Regions from separate parts of the Streptomyces sp. GS7 genome, predicted to be linked through region 3. Evidence: riboswitches for the same ligand, from Rfam matches in the RefSeq annotation. Region 3 holds a riboswitch; each other region holds the start of a gene.
What was found. A riboswitch is a leader RNA that binds a small molecule or an ion and turns the genes downstream of it on or off. The one in region 3 is predicted to bind magnesium.
Positions count from the first base shown of each region.

Region 1 (4,443 bases), 3.2 Mb from region 3:
TCGGTGTCGGTCTGCCGGTATGTGGATACCGGGACAGGCGCCGGACGCGAGGTTCGCACCGTCGCCGGTTGCCGGTATCAACTCCGACGACGGAGCAACGCCGAACCGAGCAACGCCGATCTGGAAGGACCGCGCATGTCCGACGCCAGCAATGCCCCCTGGAAGGCAATCAAGATCGTCCCCTATGGGGCGGTTCTGTACGTGCCGGAGGATTGGGAGGCGCTGCCTCCCGTTCCGGCCAACGGGCCGGAGATCCTGCGGGCCACGGGCGGCCCAGGCCGGAACCTCATCGTCTTCAAGCTGTCTGCCAACGGCCTGACCGCGGCCGGCGTCGCCGACAAGGCTCAGGAAAGGCTCGCAGCCCATGGCTACGAAGACTTCACCCGCACTGAGGTCCGGTTCGCCGGACAAGCGGGAGTGGCACTGGACTTCGTCACCGGCGTCACCGGCGTCACCGGCGTCACCGGCGTCACCAGCGGCACCGGCGGCGCAACGGTCAGCCGCCGGACGCGTGAGTACTTCGCGGTGCGGGGGAACGCCGCCTTCGTGCTCGGCATGGGAAGCGCGACGTGGGAGGAGCACCTGCCGCTGATCGAGCGGATCGCCGACAGGTTCGAACTCGCTGAGTGATCCGTCCCCGCCGCTGGGCGCCGCGCCAGCGCTTGGACTCGTACCAGCACGTGGGCTCCGTACCCCAGTGCTTCGCGGTCCTTCACCGCCTCCTCCAGGCTTCGGCGCCCGCCCGACTTCGAAGCCGGAGGCTCGGTGCACGCCGATCCGGACACCCTCGCGACCGCGCTGTTCGTGACGGTGATGACCAGCGCGGATACAACAAACGGCTGCGGCGCGCGGCGGACCTGCTAGACCGCGGACCGTTCCTGGAGTGCCTTCCCAGTCGTGGGAGCCTCGCGGCCGGGGCGGCCGATGGCTGCCCCGAGGACGGCGTTGTTGGGCAGGAGCGTCTTGCCGTCGTCCGTGTGGAGTTCGACGAACAGCAGGGTCATGTCTGTTACCTCGCCCTCGATCCGGCCGCCCAGCGGACCTGACTGGATGGTGATCCGCTCGCCGATCGTGAACGGGTGCGCGACCAGCAGGACCAGTCCGGCGAAGATGTTGCCGAGCACCGGCTGGGCGGCGATGCCCAGGATCACGCCGGTCAGCGCACCACCCAGCAGCAGCTTGCCCCACGGCACCCGGACCAGGCTGAGTGCGCCCAGGATCACCAGCGCGTATCCGGACAGCAGGCAGATCACCCGCAACGCGGCGGAGCGGTTGTCGCTGATCCGCCCGGTCAGCAGTTTCACCAGATCGTCCGTGGCTCCGCGCACGGCGATCAGCGCGCCTACGAGGAAGACTCCGGCGCTGATGCCGGCGATCACCCGGGAGCCCAGTGACTGGTGGCTGTCCGGGCTCCCCAGGAGTCCGCCGAAGTTGAGCGACACGACGAGCCCGCCGAGAGCGAGCGATGTGGTGATGACGGCCCGCCTGGTCCGGATCACTCCTCGCCAGTGCAACCGGTGCCCGACGGCGGTGCCGCCCGCGGCGTTGTGCGCATGACCCACTGCTGTGCCCCCGTGTTCGATTCCGTGGTGTGGGTGTCGCGGAGCAGACTACCCATGCCCGCGGGGCCGGGATTCCCGCCCTGCTGCTGGTAGGGCGTTTGGTCTGGCGCTGGTGGAGGGGGTGCGAGCCGGGTCGGGGGGAGGCGTTGCGTCGACGTGGTCCGGGTGCGACGGCCTCTGCGGGCGGTCACCCGGCGATGAGGTCCTCCACCGGATGCTCGATTGCTCGGTTGCGCAATTGGTGGGCTATGCTCCTGGAGGTTTGAAGAAGGCACCTCGTTCGGTGAGGCGTCTGCGCGGACACAGGCCACTGACCCCACGACGTCGAGAGACGCCCAGGGTCAGGACAGGTCTCCCCGGCCCAAGGGGTGACCCCAAGTGGCTTCCCCGGCAAGGGGATTACGCCGTGCAGTGCCAAAGCTCTGACGAGTTGGGGTGAACCGGTCACGAGGCCGGTCTGCTCTTTGCCGAGTCGTATGGCGCCATGGTGGCGCCCCGGCCGGGGGGAGGCGAGAGACATGGACTGCGGTTGTAGTAGTCCGGGCCACAGTCGGCCCCGCATCCGATCGACCTCGCCCGTCTCCGGCATGCCGTAGCGACACTTCTCACGCACCATCACCCACACGCGCTCGCCCAGCCCCATGCGGCCCTGTGCCGCTGCGGGCGGGTGGGCCGCGCCCCGGTGCGGCAAGTGGCCGCCGCATGCCCCCGATCGCCTCCCCTTGCCGGGGGAGGCGGGAGGCCCGTCATGACCACAGAACTGACCACCGAACCGTCCGCCGAACCGACCACCACGGCCCCTGCTGCGGCATCGCGCACGGCGGTGCTCGACGACGCCCATGTCGGCGACATCCGTGGCGCGCTGGGCACCATCAAATTGGACGACACCGCGCCCCGCCAAGGGCTGTCCGCCAAGCTCAAGACCCTGCTCGCGATAGTCGGGCCCGGCCTGATCGTGATGGTCGGTGACAACGACGCGGGCGCGTTTTCCACGTACGGGCAGGCCGGCCAGAACTACGGCACGATTCTGTTGTGGACGCTTCTGCTGTTGGTGCCGGTGCTGTACGTGAACCAGGAGATGGTCCTGCGCCTCGGCGCCGTCACCGGCGTCGGCCACGCCCGCCTCATCCTCGAACGCTTCGGGAAGTTCTGGGGCGCGTTCTCCGTCATCGACCTGTTCCTGCTCAACGCCCTCACCCTGGTCACGGAGTTCATCGGGATCACCCTCGCGGCCGGCTACCTGGGGCTGCCCAAGGCCGGTTCGGTGATCCTGGCCGCCGTGGTCATCGTCTCCGCCGCCTTCACCGGCTCCTTCCGCCGGTTCGAGCGGGTGGCCATCTTCCTGTGCGCGGGGTCACTGCTGCTCATCCCGCTGTACTTCATGATCCACCCCAAGTCCTCGCAGATGGCCCACGACTTCGTCGTACCCACCATGCCCGGCGGATCGGGTCAGCTGGCCACCGTCATGCTGCTGATCATCGGCATCGTCGGCACCACCGTCGCCCCCTGGCAGCTGTTCTTCCAGCAGTCCTACGTCATCGACAAGCGCATCACCCCCCGCTTCATGCGCTACGAGAAGGCCGACCTGTGGATCGGCATCGCCATCGTCGTCATCGGCGCCGCCGCCATCATGGGCTTCACCGCCACCGCCTTCACCGCAACCAAGGGCTTCGGCAACTTCACCGACGCGGCAGGCGTCGCCACCGGCCTCGAAGCCCACGCCGGCAAACTCGCCGGCATCCTCTTCGCCATCGCCCTCCTCGACGCCTCCATCATCGGCGCCTTCGCCGTCTCCCTCTCCACCGCCTACGCCATCGGCGACGTCTTCGGCATCAAGCACTCCCTCCACCGCGGCGTCAAGGGCGCCAAGGGCTTCTACGCCATCTACGCCGGAGTGGTGGCCGTGGCCGCCGTGATCGTGCTGATCCCCGGCTCCCCGCTCGGTCTGCTCACCCAGGGCGTGCAGACCCTGGCCGGTGTCCTGCTGCCGTCCGCCTCCGTCTTCCTGCTGCTGCTGTGCAACGACAAGGCCGTCCTGGGCCCCTGGGTCAACGGCCCGAAGACCAACGCCTTCACCACGGCGGTGGTCGGCGTCCTGGTCACCTTGTCCATCATCCTGACCGCCTCCGTCCTCTTCCCCGACATCAGCTCCCAGACGATCATCGACATCATGGCCGCCTGCGGCGTCCTGGGCGTCCTGGCCGCCGGGTACTCCTTCACCCGCCGCCGCACCGCGACCAACGAAGACCCCATCGACCGCACCGGCCGCGACGCCTGGCGGATGCCACCACTGGACACCCTCACCAAGCCCACCCTGTCCACCACCCGCAAAATCGGCATGGGCGCCCTGCGCACCTACCTGCTCATCGCGATGATCCTGGTCGTCATCAAGATCGTCCAGGTCGCCCTCGGGCAGTGAACGCCGTGCGCCCGGGGCGAGTTGACCCGCCCCGGGCGCACGCCCGCTGCCCACCCGCGCCCGGAGGGGAGGAACGGACGCGGGTGGAGGGGAGACTCCGGCACCGGACCCAGATGATGGGAATCCGGAGCAGAGTCCTCAGGGGTTGGTTTCAGTCGGGTTCCGGGCGTCGAAACACCCTGTCAGCGTGGGTTGTTCAACTCATCTGTGATCGCCTGCGTTTGGCGCGCAGTACTACGATCGCGCCGCCGGCCAGCATGGCTGCTGCCGCGCCTGAGCCGCCGAGGAGCAGGGGAGTCGGGGGCTCAGAAGACGCCAGGCCGTACCCGCCGGCCAGTCCCTTGCGGTCGTATGCGGACCCCGGCAGCTTGTCCGCATAGCGGTCGTGCACCAGTTTCTGGTACGCGGTGAGCGTCACCGCCTGCTTGCCTCGCAGACCCGAGGCTGCTTCTCGGTTGAGCG
Region 1 is NZ_CP047146.1:3,939,494-3,943,936, forward strand. Features, by position in the region: gene GR130_RS17335 (hypothetical protein) at 136-630, shown strand; gene GR130_RS17340 (mechanosensitive ion channel family protein) at 861-1,499, opposite strand; M-box (ykoK) riboswitch at 1,831-2,004, shown strand; gene GR130_RS17345 (NRAMP family divalent metal transporter) at 2,311-3,981, shown strand; gene GR130_RS17350 (hypothetical protein) at 4,178-4,443, opposite strand, start outside.
Region 1: another riboswitch for magnesium. It lies ahead of GR130_RS17345 (NRAMP family divalent metal transporter); the one in region 3 lies ahead of GR130_RS30870 (NRAMP family divalent metal transporter).

Region 2 (4,443 bases), 450 kb from region 3:
ATTCCGCGCGACTCCTTCGTCGAGACCCACAACGGCGACGGCTCGCTCCAGGGGCACCACAAGATCAAGGAGGCGTACGGCAACGCCTACGAGGGGCGCCGGGAGAAGCTGTCCGCACAGGGGGAGAAGGGCGCCAAGCTGGAGGCGGACAGCCGGGAGGCGGGGCGGGCGGCGACGCTGGCCACCGTGCAGAACCTCCTCGGCGTCCCGATCGACCACTTCGCCGAGGTCAACCTGATCGGCTTCTACGACATCGCTGACCAGCTCAAGCCGATCGACGTCTGCCTCAAGCACCCGGTGAAGGACCGGTACTCAGGCGCCGACTTCCCCGCCGGACCGCAGCAGCTCAACGCCAAGCAGGCCCTGGCCTTCGTCCGCCAGCGGCACGGGTTGCCCAACAACGACATCGACCGCACCCACCGCCAGCAGGCGTTCATCTCGTCGATCACCCACAAGCTCAAGACCCAGGGCGTCTTCACGGACCTGGGCAAGATGCAGGGTCTCTACGGCGTGATGAAGAAGGACCTGGTCATCGACAGCAAGCTCAATCCGATCGACTTCGCCCAGCAGGCCACCAACCTCACCGGTGGGAACGTCGTCTTCCACACCCTTCCGGCCGGGCATTCCGCGATGCAGAACAACGAACAGGTGCAGATCGTGGACGTGGAGCAGATGCGCCGACTGGTGCAGGACGCGTTCCACGAGGGCCCGGCGGCGTCGCCCGGCGCGAAGGGCGGTGCGTCGGACTCCCAGTCCTCCGCGAAGGCCGCACCCGCCACCGTCGACGTCTTCAACGGCTCAGGCAAGACGGGTGCCGCCTCCGAGGAACTCAAGGCCCTCAAGGCGCTGGGCTACACGGAGGGCCAGGCATCCAACACCGCGCCGCAGTCGCACGTCACGGTCACGTACGGGCAGGGTGCCCAGGCCGCGGCCCGGCAGATCGCGACGAAGCTCGGTGTGACCGCAGCGCCGGCGCCCGACGCGCAGATCCAGGCCGGCCACGTCCGGGTCACACTCGGCCAGGACTTCACCGGTGCGACATCCGCCTCGTCCGCCACGAGCCCCGACCGGAGTTCGGCGTCGACTTCGTCGTCGGATCCGTCGGACGACGACTACGAGAAGAACGCGGTGACGGCCGGGGGCGTCCCCTGCGTCAACTGACCCTCGTTCGATGCCGAGCGGTGCGATGTCGAGTGCGATGGTGCGTTCTTGACCGCCCCCTCGGTCGTGAAGTCGGCTTCCACGAGCACGGGTTCGGGACTCGCCGGACGGGTGCGGAGGGCGTGGGGTCCGATGCCGTGGGCGCCGAGTGCCTGCGCGAGCCGGTCTCGGACACGCGCTTCGGCGTCCTGGTCGCAGACCGCGTGCACGGTCGCGAGGACGACGGGATCGGCGGCAGCGGGCGGGGTGCGGTCGGTGATCCGCTCGGCGCGTGCCGGCAGCAGGGGGGACGGGAAGGGCGTGGCGGCACCTCCGTAGTGGTGTCGTGGTCTCGTGGTGTCGGCAGCGTGGTGACCGGCTCGGTCAGGGCTCCGGATGACAGGTGGCGTCAGGACGGTTCCGGCCCTGGGAGCCGGAGGCCGTGTGCGCATGAACGCCACGCATTGACGTGAGCTTGACTGCCCTCGATCCGCGAACCGTTTCGCCCCTTCTGGGGGTTGGGCACATAGGCGCCGGCTTGCGGGGCGACGAAGCAAGGCGCCAGTGCCCGGTGCCCGCGAGGCTTTCGCCGCAGGCTCGTTGATGGCTTTCCCGGCGCGTGAAGCGGTTCGCGTGCCCCTGTGGAACCATGTGGCAAAAAGGGGCGAAACGGTGCCCTGGCGCTGGTGCCGCATGTCCATGGGCCGCTGCACTCGCCGAGGCTTGGTCAAGACTGAGCCAAGCGCTTGCGTAACCCCGCAAGTGTGCGGGTAGAGTTTTCGCCGTTTGAACGAATGGAAGCACCTCGTTCGGTGAGGCGTCTTCACGGACACAGGCCACTGACCCCACGACGTCGAGAGACGCCCAGGTTCAGGACAGGTCTCCCCGGCCTAAGGGGTGACCCCAAGTGGCTTCCCCGGCAAGGGGATTACGCCGTGGAGTGCCAAAGCTCTGACGAGTTGGGGTGAGCCGGTCATCAGGGACTGGTGCGCTCTTTGCTGTGTCCGCTCGGCGTCCGCGTGCGCCCCGGCCAGAAGGAGGCGAGAGACATGGACGGCAACTGCAGTAGTCCGGGCCACAGTTGGCCCCGTATCCGTATGTCATCTCCGACCTCCGGTACGCGGTAACCACCTTCCCTGCGCCTTCCCCCACCTGCCTTGGCACCCGTACGGCCACCGGCCGTCCCGGGTCGCTGCGCTGCGCGCTCGCAGGGGGGATTGCTGCTGCGTACCCCCAACCTCCCCCGCCGGGGGACCCGGGAGGCTCTCATGACCAACCTCACCACCACCGCCACACCGTCGACTCCGTCGCAGCGCACGGCGGTGCTCGACGACGCCCATGTCGGCGACATCCGTGGCGCGCTGGGCACCATCAGGGTGGACGACACCGCGCCCCGCCAAGGGCTGTCCGCCAAGCTCAAGACCCTGCTCGCGATAGTCGGGCCCGGCCTGATCGTGATGGTCGGTGACAACGACGCGGGCGCGTTTTCCACGTACGGGCAGGCCGGGCAGAACTACGGCACGAGTCTGTTGTGGACGCTTCTGCTGTTGGTGCCGGTGCTGTATGTGAACCAGGAGATGGTGCTGCGGCTCGGCGCCGTCACCGGCGTGGGGCACGCCCGCCTCATCCTGGAGCGGTTCGGGAAGTTCTGGGGCGCGTTCTCCGTCATCGACCTGTTCCTGCTCAACGCCCTCACCCTGGTCACGGAGTTCATCGGGATCACCCTCGCGGCCGGCTACCTGGGGCTGCCCAAGGCCGGTTCGGTGATCCTGGCCGCCGTGGTCATCGTCTCCGCCGCCTTCACCGGCTCCTTCCGCCGGTTCGAGCGGGTGGCCATCTTCCTGTGCGCGGGGTCACTGCTGCTCATCCCGCTGTACTTCATGATCCACCCCAAGTCCTCGCAGATGGCCCACGACTTCGTCGTACCCACCATGCCCGGCGGATCGGGTCAGCTGGCCACCGTCATGCTGCTGATCATCGGCATCGTCGGCACCACCGTCGCCCCCTGGCAGCTGTTCTTCCAGCAGTCCTACGTCATCGACAAGCGCATCACCCCCCGCTTCATGCGCTACGAGAAGGCCGACCTGTGGATCGGCATCGCCATCGTCGTCATCGGCGCCGCCGCCATCATGGGCTTCACCGCCACCGCCTTCACCGCAACCAAGGGCTTCGGCAACTTCACCGACGCGGCAGGCGTCGCCACCGGCCTCGAAGCCCACGCCGGCAAACTCGCCGGCATCCTCTTCGCCATCGCCCTCCTCGACGCCTCCATCATCGGCGCCTTCGCCGTCTCCCTCTCCACCGCCTACGCCATCGGCGACGTCTTCGGCATCAAGCACTCCCTCCACCGCGGCGTCAAGGGCGCCAAGGGCTTCTACGCCATCTACGCCGGAGTGGTGGCCGTGGCCGCCGTGATCGTGCTGATCCCCGGCTCCCCGCTCGGTCTGCTCACCCAGGGCGTGCAGACCCTGGCCGGTGTCCTGCTGCCGTCCGCCTCCGTCTTCCTGCTGCTGCTGTGCAACGACAAGGCCGTCCTGGGCCCCTGGGTCAACGGCCCGAAGACCAACGCCTTCACCACGGCGGTGGTCGGCGTCCTGGTCACCTTGTCCATCATCCTGACCGCCTCCGTCCTCTTCCCCGACATCAGCTCCCAGACGATCATCGACATCATGGCCGCCTGCGGCGTCCTGGGCGTCCTGGCCGCCGGGTACTCCTTCACCCGCCGCCGCACCGCGACCAACGAAGACCCCATCGACCGCACCGGCCGCGACGCCTGGCGGATGCCACCACTGGACACCCTCACCAAGCCCACCCTGTCCACCACCCGCAAAATCGGCATGGGCGCCCTGCGCACCTACCTGCTCATCGCGATGATCCTGGTCGTCATCAAGATCGTCCAGGTCGCCCTCGGGCAGTAACGACCCTCCTCCCGGGGCGGGTTGCCCCGCCCCGGGAGGGCACCGCCAGCCCCGATTCCCGCACGCCCACCGGCACACCGTGACCGGCGACGCCGTCTGCCGCCACCTTGAGGCCGGCCGGCACACCGGCGCCTGACACCTCAACTCCAGCTGTTCAAAGCCTTTTGGAAGTGACCCCCATGTTTGTCACGCTCGACGACATACGGCTCACCGCCCCCGCCGGATGCGGGGCGACGCTGCGCACCTTCTACGCCGAACTACTCGGCATGCGGGAAGTCACCGGGCCGCCGGTGCTCGCGGTCCGCGGCGGCTGCTGGCTCACCGGCGAACACGGCAGCGCCCAACTCCATCTCGGCATCGAGACCCCCGGACCCGGCACCCGCAC
Region 2 is NZ_CP047146.1:6,668,683-6,673,125, reverse strand. Features, by position in the region: gene GR130_RS28985 (LCP family protein) at 1-1,161, shown strand, start outside; M-box (ykoK) riboswitch at 1,938-2,111, shown strand; gene GR130_RS28980 (NRAMP family divalent metal transporter) at 2,409-4,058, shown strand; gene GR130_RS28975 (VOC family protein) at 4,238-4,443, shown strand, end outside.
Region 2: another riboswitch for magnesium. It lies ahead of GR130_RS28980 (NRAMP family divalent metal transporter); the one in region 3 lies ahead of GR130_RS30870 (NRAMP family divalent metal transporter).

Region 3 (4,443 bases):
ACCATCGCGATGAGCAGATACGTCCGCAGGGCACCCATACCGATCCTGCGGGCGGAGGACATCACCGGCCTGCTCAGCGTCTCCAGCGGCGGCATCCGCCAACTGTCCCGGCCCGTACGGTCGATGGGGTCCTCCTTGGTGCCCGTACGGCGCCTGGTGAACGCGTACCCGGCGACCAGCACCCCGGCGATGCCGCAGGCGGCCATGATGTCGAGGATCGCGGTGGCGCTGATGTCCGGGAAGAGGACGGAGGCGGTCAGGATGATCGAGAGGGTGACCAGGACGCCGACGACGGTGGCGGTGAAGGCGTTGGTTTTGGGGCCGTTGGTCCAGGGGCCGAGGACGGTGCGGTCGTTGCAGAGCAGGAGGAGGAAGACGGTGGCGGAGGGGAGGAGGACGCCGGCGAGGGTCTGGACGCCTTCGGTGAGCAGGCCGAGGGGGGAGCCGGGGATCAGGACGATGGTGGCGGCGACGGCCACCACTCCGGCGTAGATGGCGTAGAAGCCCTTGGCGCCTTTGATGCCGCGGTGGAGGGAGTGCTTGATGCCGAAGACGTCGCCGATGGCGTAGGCGGTGGAGAGGGAGACGGCGAAGGCGCCGATGATGGAGGCGTCGAGGAGGGCGATGGCGAAGAGGATGCCGGCGAGTTTGCCGGCGTGGGCTTCGAGGCCGGTGGCGATGCCTGCCGCGTCGGTGAAGTTGCCGAAGCCTTTGGTTGCGGTGAAGGCGGTGGCGGTGAAGCCCATGATGGCGGCGGCGCCGATGACGACGATGGCGATGCCGATCCACAGGTCGGCCTTCTCGTAGCGCATGAAGCGGGGGGTGATGCGCTTGTCGATGACGTAGGACTGCTGGAAGAACAGCTGCCAGGGGGCGACGGTGGTGCCGACGATGCCGATGATCAGCAGCATGACGGTGGCCAGCTGACCCGATCCGCCGGGCATGGTGGGTACGACGAAGTCGTGGGCCATCTGCGAGGTCTTGGGGTGGATCATGAAGTACAGCGGGATGAGCAGCAGTGAACCCGCGCACAGGAAGATGGCCACGCGCTCGAACCGGCGGAAGGAGCCGGTGAAGGCGGCGGAGACGATGACCACGGCGGCCAGGATCACCGAACCGGCCTTGGGCAGCCCCAGGTAGCCGGCGGCGAGGGTGATGCCGATGAACTCGGTGACCAGGGTGAGGGCGTTGAGGAGGAAGAGGTCGATGACGGAGAAGGCGCCCCAGAATTTGCCGAAGCGTTCGAGGATGAGGCGGGCGTGGCCGACGCCGGTGACGGCGCCGAGGCGCAGGACCATTTCCTGGTTGACGTAGAGGACGGGGATGAGCAGGAGGAGGGTCCACAGCAGGTGGGTGCTGTAGTTCTGGCCGGCTTGGCCGTAGGTGGCGAAGGCGCCGGCGTCGTTGTCGCCGACCATGACGATCAGGCCGGGGCCGACGATGGCCAGGAGGGTCTTGAGCTTGGCTGACAGGCCGGTGCGGGGTGCGGTGTCGTCGAGCTTGATGGTGCCCAGTGCACCGCGGATGTCGCCTACGTGCGCGTCATCGAGAACGGCGGTGCGCGACGCGGTGGCCGCGGAGCTGCCGTTGAGTGTGGTGTGGGTCATGGCGTACCTCCCAAGTCCCCCCGGAGGGAGAGGTATTGGGGGCACGCGGCAGTCATCCCCCCTGCGCGGGAGCGCAGCACGGCGACCCGTCACGGCTCGGGGCCGTGCGGGCGCGGGGAGCGGCGGGGAAGCCGCGCAGGGGAGGTGGTTACCGCGTGCCGGAAGAGTGCGAGGACAGGCGGACGGCGGGCCGATGATGGCCCGGACTACTGCAACTGCAATCCATGTCTCTCGCCTCCTTCCGGTCGGGACGCGAACGGTGCGCGTCAGCAACGACTCGGCAAGGAGCAGGCCGGACCGGAATACCCGGGCGGCTCACCCCAACTCGTCAGAGCTTTGGCACTCCACGGCGTAATCCCCTTACCGGGGAAGCCACTTGGGGTCACCCCTTAGGTCGGGGAGACCTGTCCTGATCCGGAGCGTCTCTCGACGGGTGGGATCAGTGGCCTGTGTCCGTGAAGACGCCTCACCGAACGAGGTGCCTCTTCAAACCTCTAAGAGTCTAGCCCCGCGCCAGGACCCCGATTCGCGTTCTTGGCAGAGACTTAACCGAGCGGGTGACGGACGCCACACGGCGGCGTGCGGGAGAGGTCCCGTGGGAGAGCCGGGGAGTCGGGGAGCGGTGCGCGGGCCGGTCGGCAGGCGGGACAATGGCACCCTGGCCGTAAGGCCGGGGAGCGGCGTGAGCCGGAGGCGGATCAGAGTGGGTGCGGAGCGGGAATCATGCGGTTGACGGTGTTCTGGCAGCGGATGGCGGACCACTTCGGCGCGGGCTACGCCGACTCGTTCGCGCGCGATCACGTGATGTCCGAGCTCGGCGGCCGTACCGTCCATGAGGCGCTGGACGCGGGTTGGAGCGCCAAAGAGGTCTGGCGGGCGGTCTGCGTCGCGGTGGACGTGCCGTCCGACAAGCAATGAGCGGCGGCCCCCCGCTGCCCTCCGTGGCCGGCCGCCGACGGCCCCCGGCCGCTGTGCACGCTGCGCTCGCTCCTGCCGCCGCGACCGTGCGGGACGCGGCGACCGACGGCTGCCGGTGCGGTGTCGTGGTGTGCTTGACACCAAAATCGAACATCCATTCTCATGGGGATCCGGCCGCGTGACCCGCGCTCGACCCGGGGTGGTTCCCGGGCATTTCGCGGGGTTATCCACAGGCCGGAGCCGGGTCCGGGCGCATTGTCAGTGGCAGGCGTTAGCGTCATGGACGTGAAGCGATCGACTCAAGCAAACCGGGTGGAACCCATGGCAGGCACCGACCGCGAGAAGGCGCTGGACGCCGCGCTCGCACAGATTGAACGGCAATTCGGCAAGGGCGCCGTGATGCGCATGGGGGAGCGGCCCAACGAACCCATCGAGGTCATCCCCACCGGATCGACCGCCCTCGACGTCGCGCTCGGCGTCGGCGGCATCCCGCGCGGCCGGGTCGTCGAGGTCTACGGCCCGGAGTCCTCCGGTAAGACGACCCTGACCCTGCACGCCGTGGCGAACGCCCAGAAGGCCGGCGGCTCCGTCGCGTTCATCGACGCCGAGCACGCCCTCGACCCCGAGTACGCCAGGAAGCTCGGCGTGGACACCGACGCCCTGATCCTCTCCCAGCCGGACAACGGCGAGCAGGCCCTGGAGATCACGGACATGCTGGTCCGCTCCGGTGCGCTCGACCTGATCGTGATCGACTCCGTCGCCGCCCTGGTGCCGCGGGCCGAGATCGAGGGTGAGATGGGCGACTCGCACGTCGGCCTCCAGGCCCGGCTGATGAGCCAGGCGCTGCGCAAGATCACCAGCGCGCTCAACCAGTCCAAGACCACCGCCATCTTCATCAATCAGCTCCGCGAGAAGATCGGCGTGATGTTCGGCTCGCCGGAGACCACGACCGGTGGCCGCGCGCTGAAGTTCTACGCCTCGGTCCGGATCGACATCCGCCGGATCGAGACCCTGAAGGACGGCACCGAGGCGGTCGGCAACCGCACCCGCTGCAAGGTCGTCAAGAACAAGGTCGCGCCGCCCTTCAAGCAGGCCGAGTTCGACATCCTCTACGGCCAGGGCATCAGCCGCGAGGGCGGTCTGATCGACATGGGCGTCGAGCACGGCTTTATCCGCAAGTCCGGCGCCTGGTACACCTACGAGGGCGACCAGCTCGGCCAGGGCAAGGAGAACGCCCGCAACTTCCTCAAGGACAACCCGGACCTGGCCAACGAGATCGAGAAGAAGATCAAGGAGAAGCTGGGCATCGGCGTGAAGCCGGAGGACGTGGCGGCGGAGCCCGGCGCGGACGCGGCGGGCGCGGCGGAGGCGCCGGCCAAGGCCGCTCCGGCTGCGGCCCCCAAGGCCGCCAAGGGCACCAAGGCCGCGGCGGCCAAGAGCTAGCCCGCGATGACACGGCGAACGGACTGGCCGAGCAGCGAGGACTCCTTCCGCAGCGCTGCCGGCGACCCCGAGGACCGTAACGGCCGGGCGGGCCGCGCCACTCGCCGGCGTGGTGCCGCCCATGAGGCCGGCGCCGCCCGCGAGGACGGCGCGGCCGGAAGGGACGGCGGTGGTTCCCTCTCGTCGAGGGCCGAGTCGGGACCGCCGCGTACGCCCGAGGAGCAGGCGCGGGCGATCTGCCTGCGCCTGCTCACCGGGAGCCCGCGTACCCGAAAGCAGCTCGGGGACGCCCTGCGGGAGCGGGGCATCCCCGAGGAGGCCGCGGAGGAGGTGCTGTCCCGCTTCGAGGAGGTCGGGCTGATCGACGACGCGGCGTTCGCCGGCGCCTGGGTGGAATCCCGGCACCACGGCCGCGGCCTGGCCCGCCGTGCGCTGGCCCGCGAGCTGCGCACCAAGGGCGTGGACTCCGCCGTGA
Region 3 is NZ_CP047146.1:7,114,137-7,118,579, reverse strand. Features, by position in the region: gene GR130_RS30870 (NRAMP family divalent metal transporter) at 1-1,607, opposite strand, end outside; M-box (ykoK) riboswitch at 1,920-2,092, opposite strand; gene GR130_RS30865 (DUF3046 domain-containing protein) at 2,331-2,525, shown strand; gene recA (recombinase RecA) at 2,847-3,968, shown strand; gene recX (recombination regulator RecX) at 3,975-4,443, shown strand, end outside.

Region 4 (4,443 bases), 1.2 Mb from region 3:
AGGACGGCGAGCGCCAGCCGGCCGGAGGCGGCGAGCACGCCGACCGCCGCGGAACACCACAGCGTGGCCGCGGTGTTGAGCCCGCGCACTCCGGCCCCGTCGCGCAGGATCACCCCGCCGCCGAGGAAGCCGATACCGGAGACGACGTAGGACGCCACCCGGGTTGGGCTGCCCGAGTCGCCGACGGCCGTGCTGTAGAGGACGAAGAGGGTCGCGCCCGCGGCCACCAGGGCGTTGGTGCGCAGCCCCGCCATCCGGGCACGCCATTGGCGCTCGACGCCGATCAGCGCTCCACAGGCGACGCCGGTGGCGAGCCGGATCAGGAAGTCGATGATGGTGAGGGTGTGCATGGTGCACCTCCTTCGGTGGCCGGGACCACGAGTGCGGGACAGGACGGTTGCTCCTGGACAGGGAGCGGGGGAGCGGGCGTTGGGCGCCCTACTGGTGCAGCGCGACCTCGACGATCTTGAGGACGACCAGGGCCATCGCGATGAGCAGATACGTCCGCAGGGCACCCATGCCGATCTTGCGGCCGGTGGAGAAGATCGGCTTCGGCAGGGTCTCCAGCGGCGGCATCCGCCAGTCGTCCTTGCCGCTGCGGTCGATCGGCCGGCCGCTGAGGGCCCAGCCCTTGTTCCGGCGGCGGACCTCCGCGTAGCCGATCGCGAGGACTCCGGCGATGCCGCAGGCGGCCATGATGTCGAGGATGGTGGTGGCGCTGATGTCCGGGAAGAGGACGGAGGCGGTCAGGATGATGGAGAGGGTGACGAGGACGCCGACGACGGTGGCGGTGAAGGCGTTGGTTTTGGGGCCGTTGGTCCAGGGGCCGAGGACGGTGCGGTCGTTGCAGAGCAGGAGGAGGAAGACGGTGGCGGAGGGGAGGAGGACGCCGGCGAGGGTCTGGACGCCTTCGGTGAGCAGGCCGAGGGGGGAGCCGGGGATCAGGACGATGGTGGCGGCGACGGCCACCACTCCGGCGTAGATGGCGTAGAAGCCCTTGGCGCCTTTGATGCCGCGGTGGAGGGAGTGCTTGATGCCGAAGACGTCGCCGATGGCGTAGGCGGTGGAGAGGGAGACGGCGAAGGCGCCGATGATGGAGGCGTCGAGGAGGGCGATGGCGAAGAGGATGCCGGCGAGTTTGCCGGCGTGGGCTTCGAGGCCGGTGGCGATGCCTGCCGCGTCGGTGAAGTTGCCGAAGCCTTTGGTTGCGGTGAAGGCGGTGGCGGTGAAGCCCATGATGGCGGCGGCGCCGATGACGACGATGGCGATGCCGATCCACAGGTCGGCCTTCTCGTAGCGCATGAAGCGGGGGGTGATGCGCTTGTCGATGACGTAGGACTGCTGGAAGAACAGCTGCCAGGGGGCGACGGTGGTGCCGACGATGCCGATGATCAGCAGCATGACGGTGGCCAGCTGACCCGATCCGCCGGGCATGGTGGGTACGACGAAGTCGTGTGCCATCTGCGAGGTCTTGGGGTGGATCATGAAGTACAGCGGGATGAGCAGCAGTGACCCCGCGCACAGGAAGATGGCCACGCGCTCGAACCGGCGGAAGGAGCCGGTGAAGGCGGCGGAGACGATGACCACGGCGGCCAGGATCACCGAACCGGCCTTGGGCAGCCCCAGGTAGCCGGCGGCGAGGGTGATGCCGATGAACTCGGTGACCAGGGTGAGGGCGTTGAGGAGGAAGAGGTCGATGACGGAGAAGGCGCCCCAGAATTTGCCGAAGCGTTCGAGGATGAGGCGGGCGTGGCCGACGCCGGTGACGGCGCCGAGGCGCAGGACCATTTCCTGGTTGACGTAGAGGACGGGGATGAGCAGGAGGAGGGTCCACAGCAGGTGGGTGCTGTAGTTCTGGCCGGCTTGGCCGTAGGTGGCGAAGGCGCCGGCGTCGTTGTCGCCGACCATGACGATCAGGCCGGGGCCGACGATGGCCAGGAGGGTCTTGAGCTTGGCTGACAGGCCGGTGCGGGGTGCGGTGTCGTCGAGCTTGATGGTGCCCAGTGCACCGCGGATGTCGCCTACGTGTGCGTCATCGAGAACGGCGGTGGGGCGCTGGGTCGGGACCGCGGTGCGGACGGTCGTGTGGGTCATGGCGTACCTCCCAAGTCCCCCCGGAGGGAGAGGTATTGGGGGCACGCGGCAGTCATCCCCCCTGCGCGGGAGCGCAGCACGGCAACCCGTGATGGCGCCTGGCCATACGGGGCGTGACACGGCGGGGAAGCCGCGCAGGGGAGGTGGTTACCGCGTGCCGGAAGAGTGCGAGGACAGGCGGACGGCGGGCCGATGATGGCCCGGACTACTGCAACTGCAATCCATGTCTCTCGCCTCCTTCCGGCCGGGGCGCCTGGTGCGCCGTCGTCGACTCGGCAAGGAGCGGACCAGTCTCCGTCGACTGGCTCACCCCAACTCGTCAGAGCTTTGGCACTCCACGGCGTAATCCCCTTCGCGAGGGCAGCCACTTGGGGTCACCCCTTGGGCCGGGGAGACCTGTCCTGATCCGGAGCGTCTCTCGACGGGTGGGATCAGTGGCCTGTGTCCGTGAAGACGCCTCACCGAACGAGGTGACCTCTTCGCTTCAAACCTGTACGAGTGTAGACCCACACTTGCGCGGCAACGCAACCTGTTGACTGACTCTTAACCCGGCGGTCGGTAGTGGGCTCCCCCACAGTTCGGGTGCTGGACACCCCCCGCGGCCGGCGGCGAGCATGAGCCGCATGTCCCACCACCCCGAGCCCGGCCGACCGGGCAACGTCGACTCCGAGCGGCTGGCCCGTATCGAGGCGCTGCTGGCGCCCGCCGTCACGGGCATAGAGGAGGCGGGCCGCCGGCTGCTGCCCGCCTGGCGGCGGGTGACCAAGGGCGAACCGCGCTGGCCCTCGACACTGGCGGTGCTGGCGGCGGTGGCGTTGCAGTTCACGCTGCCGGAGCGGCTGGCGATCCATCCGGAGTGGCTGCTGCCGACCCTGGAGACCGCGCTGCTGATCGCGCTGGTCGCGGCCAACCCGTACCGGATCGAACGGGGCTCGACGCTCTACCGGTGGGCCGGGCTGGTGCTGATCGCGATGATCAGCGCGGCGAACGGCTGGTCCGCGGTGCATCTGGTGATCGGTCTGGTGCGCGGGACCGAGGGCAGTGACGCGGGTCCGCTGCTGGCGACCGGCGGCAGTATCTGGCTGACGAACGTGATCGTCTTCGCGCTCTGGTACTGGGAGTGGGACCGCGGCGGCCCGGTCGCGCGGATACACGCCGAGCGGACCTATCCCGACTTCCTCTTCCCGCAGATGCAGACACCGGAGCTGGCGCCGGAGCACTGGGAACCGCAGTTCCCTGACTACCTCTACCTTTCCTTCACCAACGCCACCGCCTTCAGCCCGACCGACGTGATGCCGCTCACCCGCTGGGCCAAGATGCTGATGCTGCTGCAGTCGGCGGTCTCGCTGCTGACCGTCGTCCTGGTCGTGGCCCGCGCCGTGAACATCTTCAAGTAGCCGGGGTCCGCAGAGATTTGGCGGACGGAGGTGTGACTGCGGCGTTTCGAGGGTATGGCGTCGTGGTGACAGGTTCATGAGGCGGCCATGAGAACTCAATGAATAATTGCGCGGTTGCGCAATCTATTGGCCAAGGCTTGACCGGTGAGGCCGTAACCGATCGCCAGCGCGCCCCTGACCTGCGATTTTGTACTGATGGGTCGTCACGGCCCGAAAACAACCCCCGTAGCAAGTCAATTTTTCCTAACGCGGCGGTCAGGGGTAAGGGGCTGTCACGCGGTGCCGCCTGCCGAAGCGGCGGGCGGGCGTGTTCACAACATGTTCGATTTGCGGATTTCTGGTCCGGCACGCGAACCTCGCGCCTGGTCAGCGGCATCTGTAGGGGCGAACGTCCGAGGGTCTTTCACCCACCGGCACCGAACAACAGAGGCATATCGATGTCGTCGCCCCTTCTCGAATCATCCTTCGAGCAACCAGAGCACCTGCCCGACCGGGCCGTATACCGCACGGCCACCACCCCGCACCCGCGGACCCTGCTCGACGTGCTTGACGCAACCGCCGCCGCACACCCCCAGGCGACCGCCTTGGACACGGGCTCCGAGGTGATCACCTACCGCGACCTGTGTATCGAGACCGAACGCCGCGCACGGCAGCTCAGGGATTACGGGATCGGCCCCGGCGACCGCGTGGGAGTCCGGGTGCCGTCCGGTACCGCGGAGCTGTACCTGTCGATCCTCGCCATCCTGCGCAGCGGCGCCGCCTACGTACCCGTCGACGCCGACGACCCGGACGAGCGGGCCGCCACCGTCTTCCGGGAGGCCGCCGTCTGCGGTGTCCTCGGACCGAACCCCCAGCCGCCGGGCCTGGCCCGGCCCCTGGGAGCGCAGCGGCTCCCCGGTCCCGAGGACGACGCCTGGATCATCTTCACGTCGGGTTCGACCGGCGCGCCCAA
Region 4 is NZ_CP047146.1:5,897,452-5,901,894, reverse strand. Features, by position in the region: gene GR130_RS25735 (MgtC/SapB family protein) at 1-350, opposite strand, end outside; gene GR130_RS25730 (NRAMP family divalent metal transporter) at 439-2,094, opposite strand; M-box (ykoK) riboswitch at 2,398-2,571, opposite strand; gene GR130_RS25725 (hypothetical protein) at 2,718-3,491, shown strand; gene pls (epsilon-poly-L-lysine synthase Pls) at 3,929-4,443, shown strand, end outside.
Region 4: another riboswitch for magnesium. It lies ahead of GR130_RS25730 (NRAMP family divalent metal transporter); the one in region 3 lies ahead of GR130_RS30870 (NRAMP family divalent metal transporter).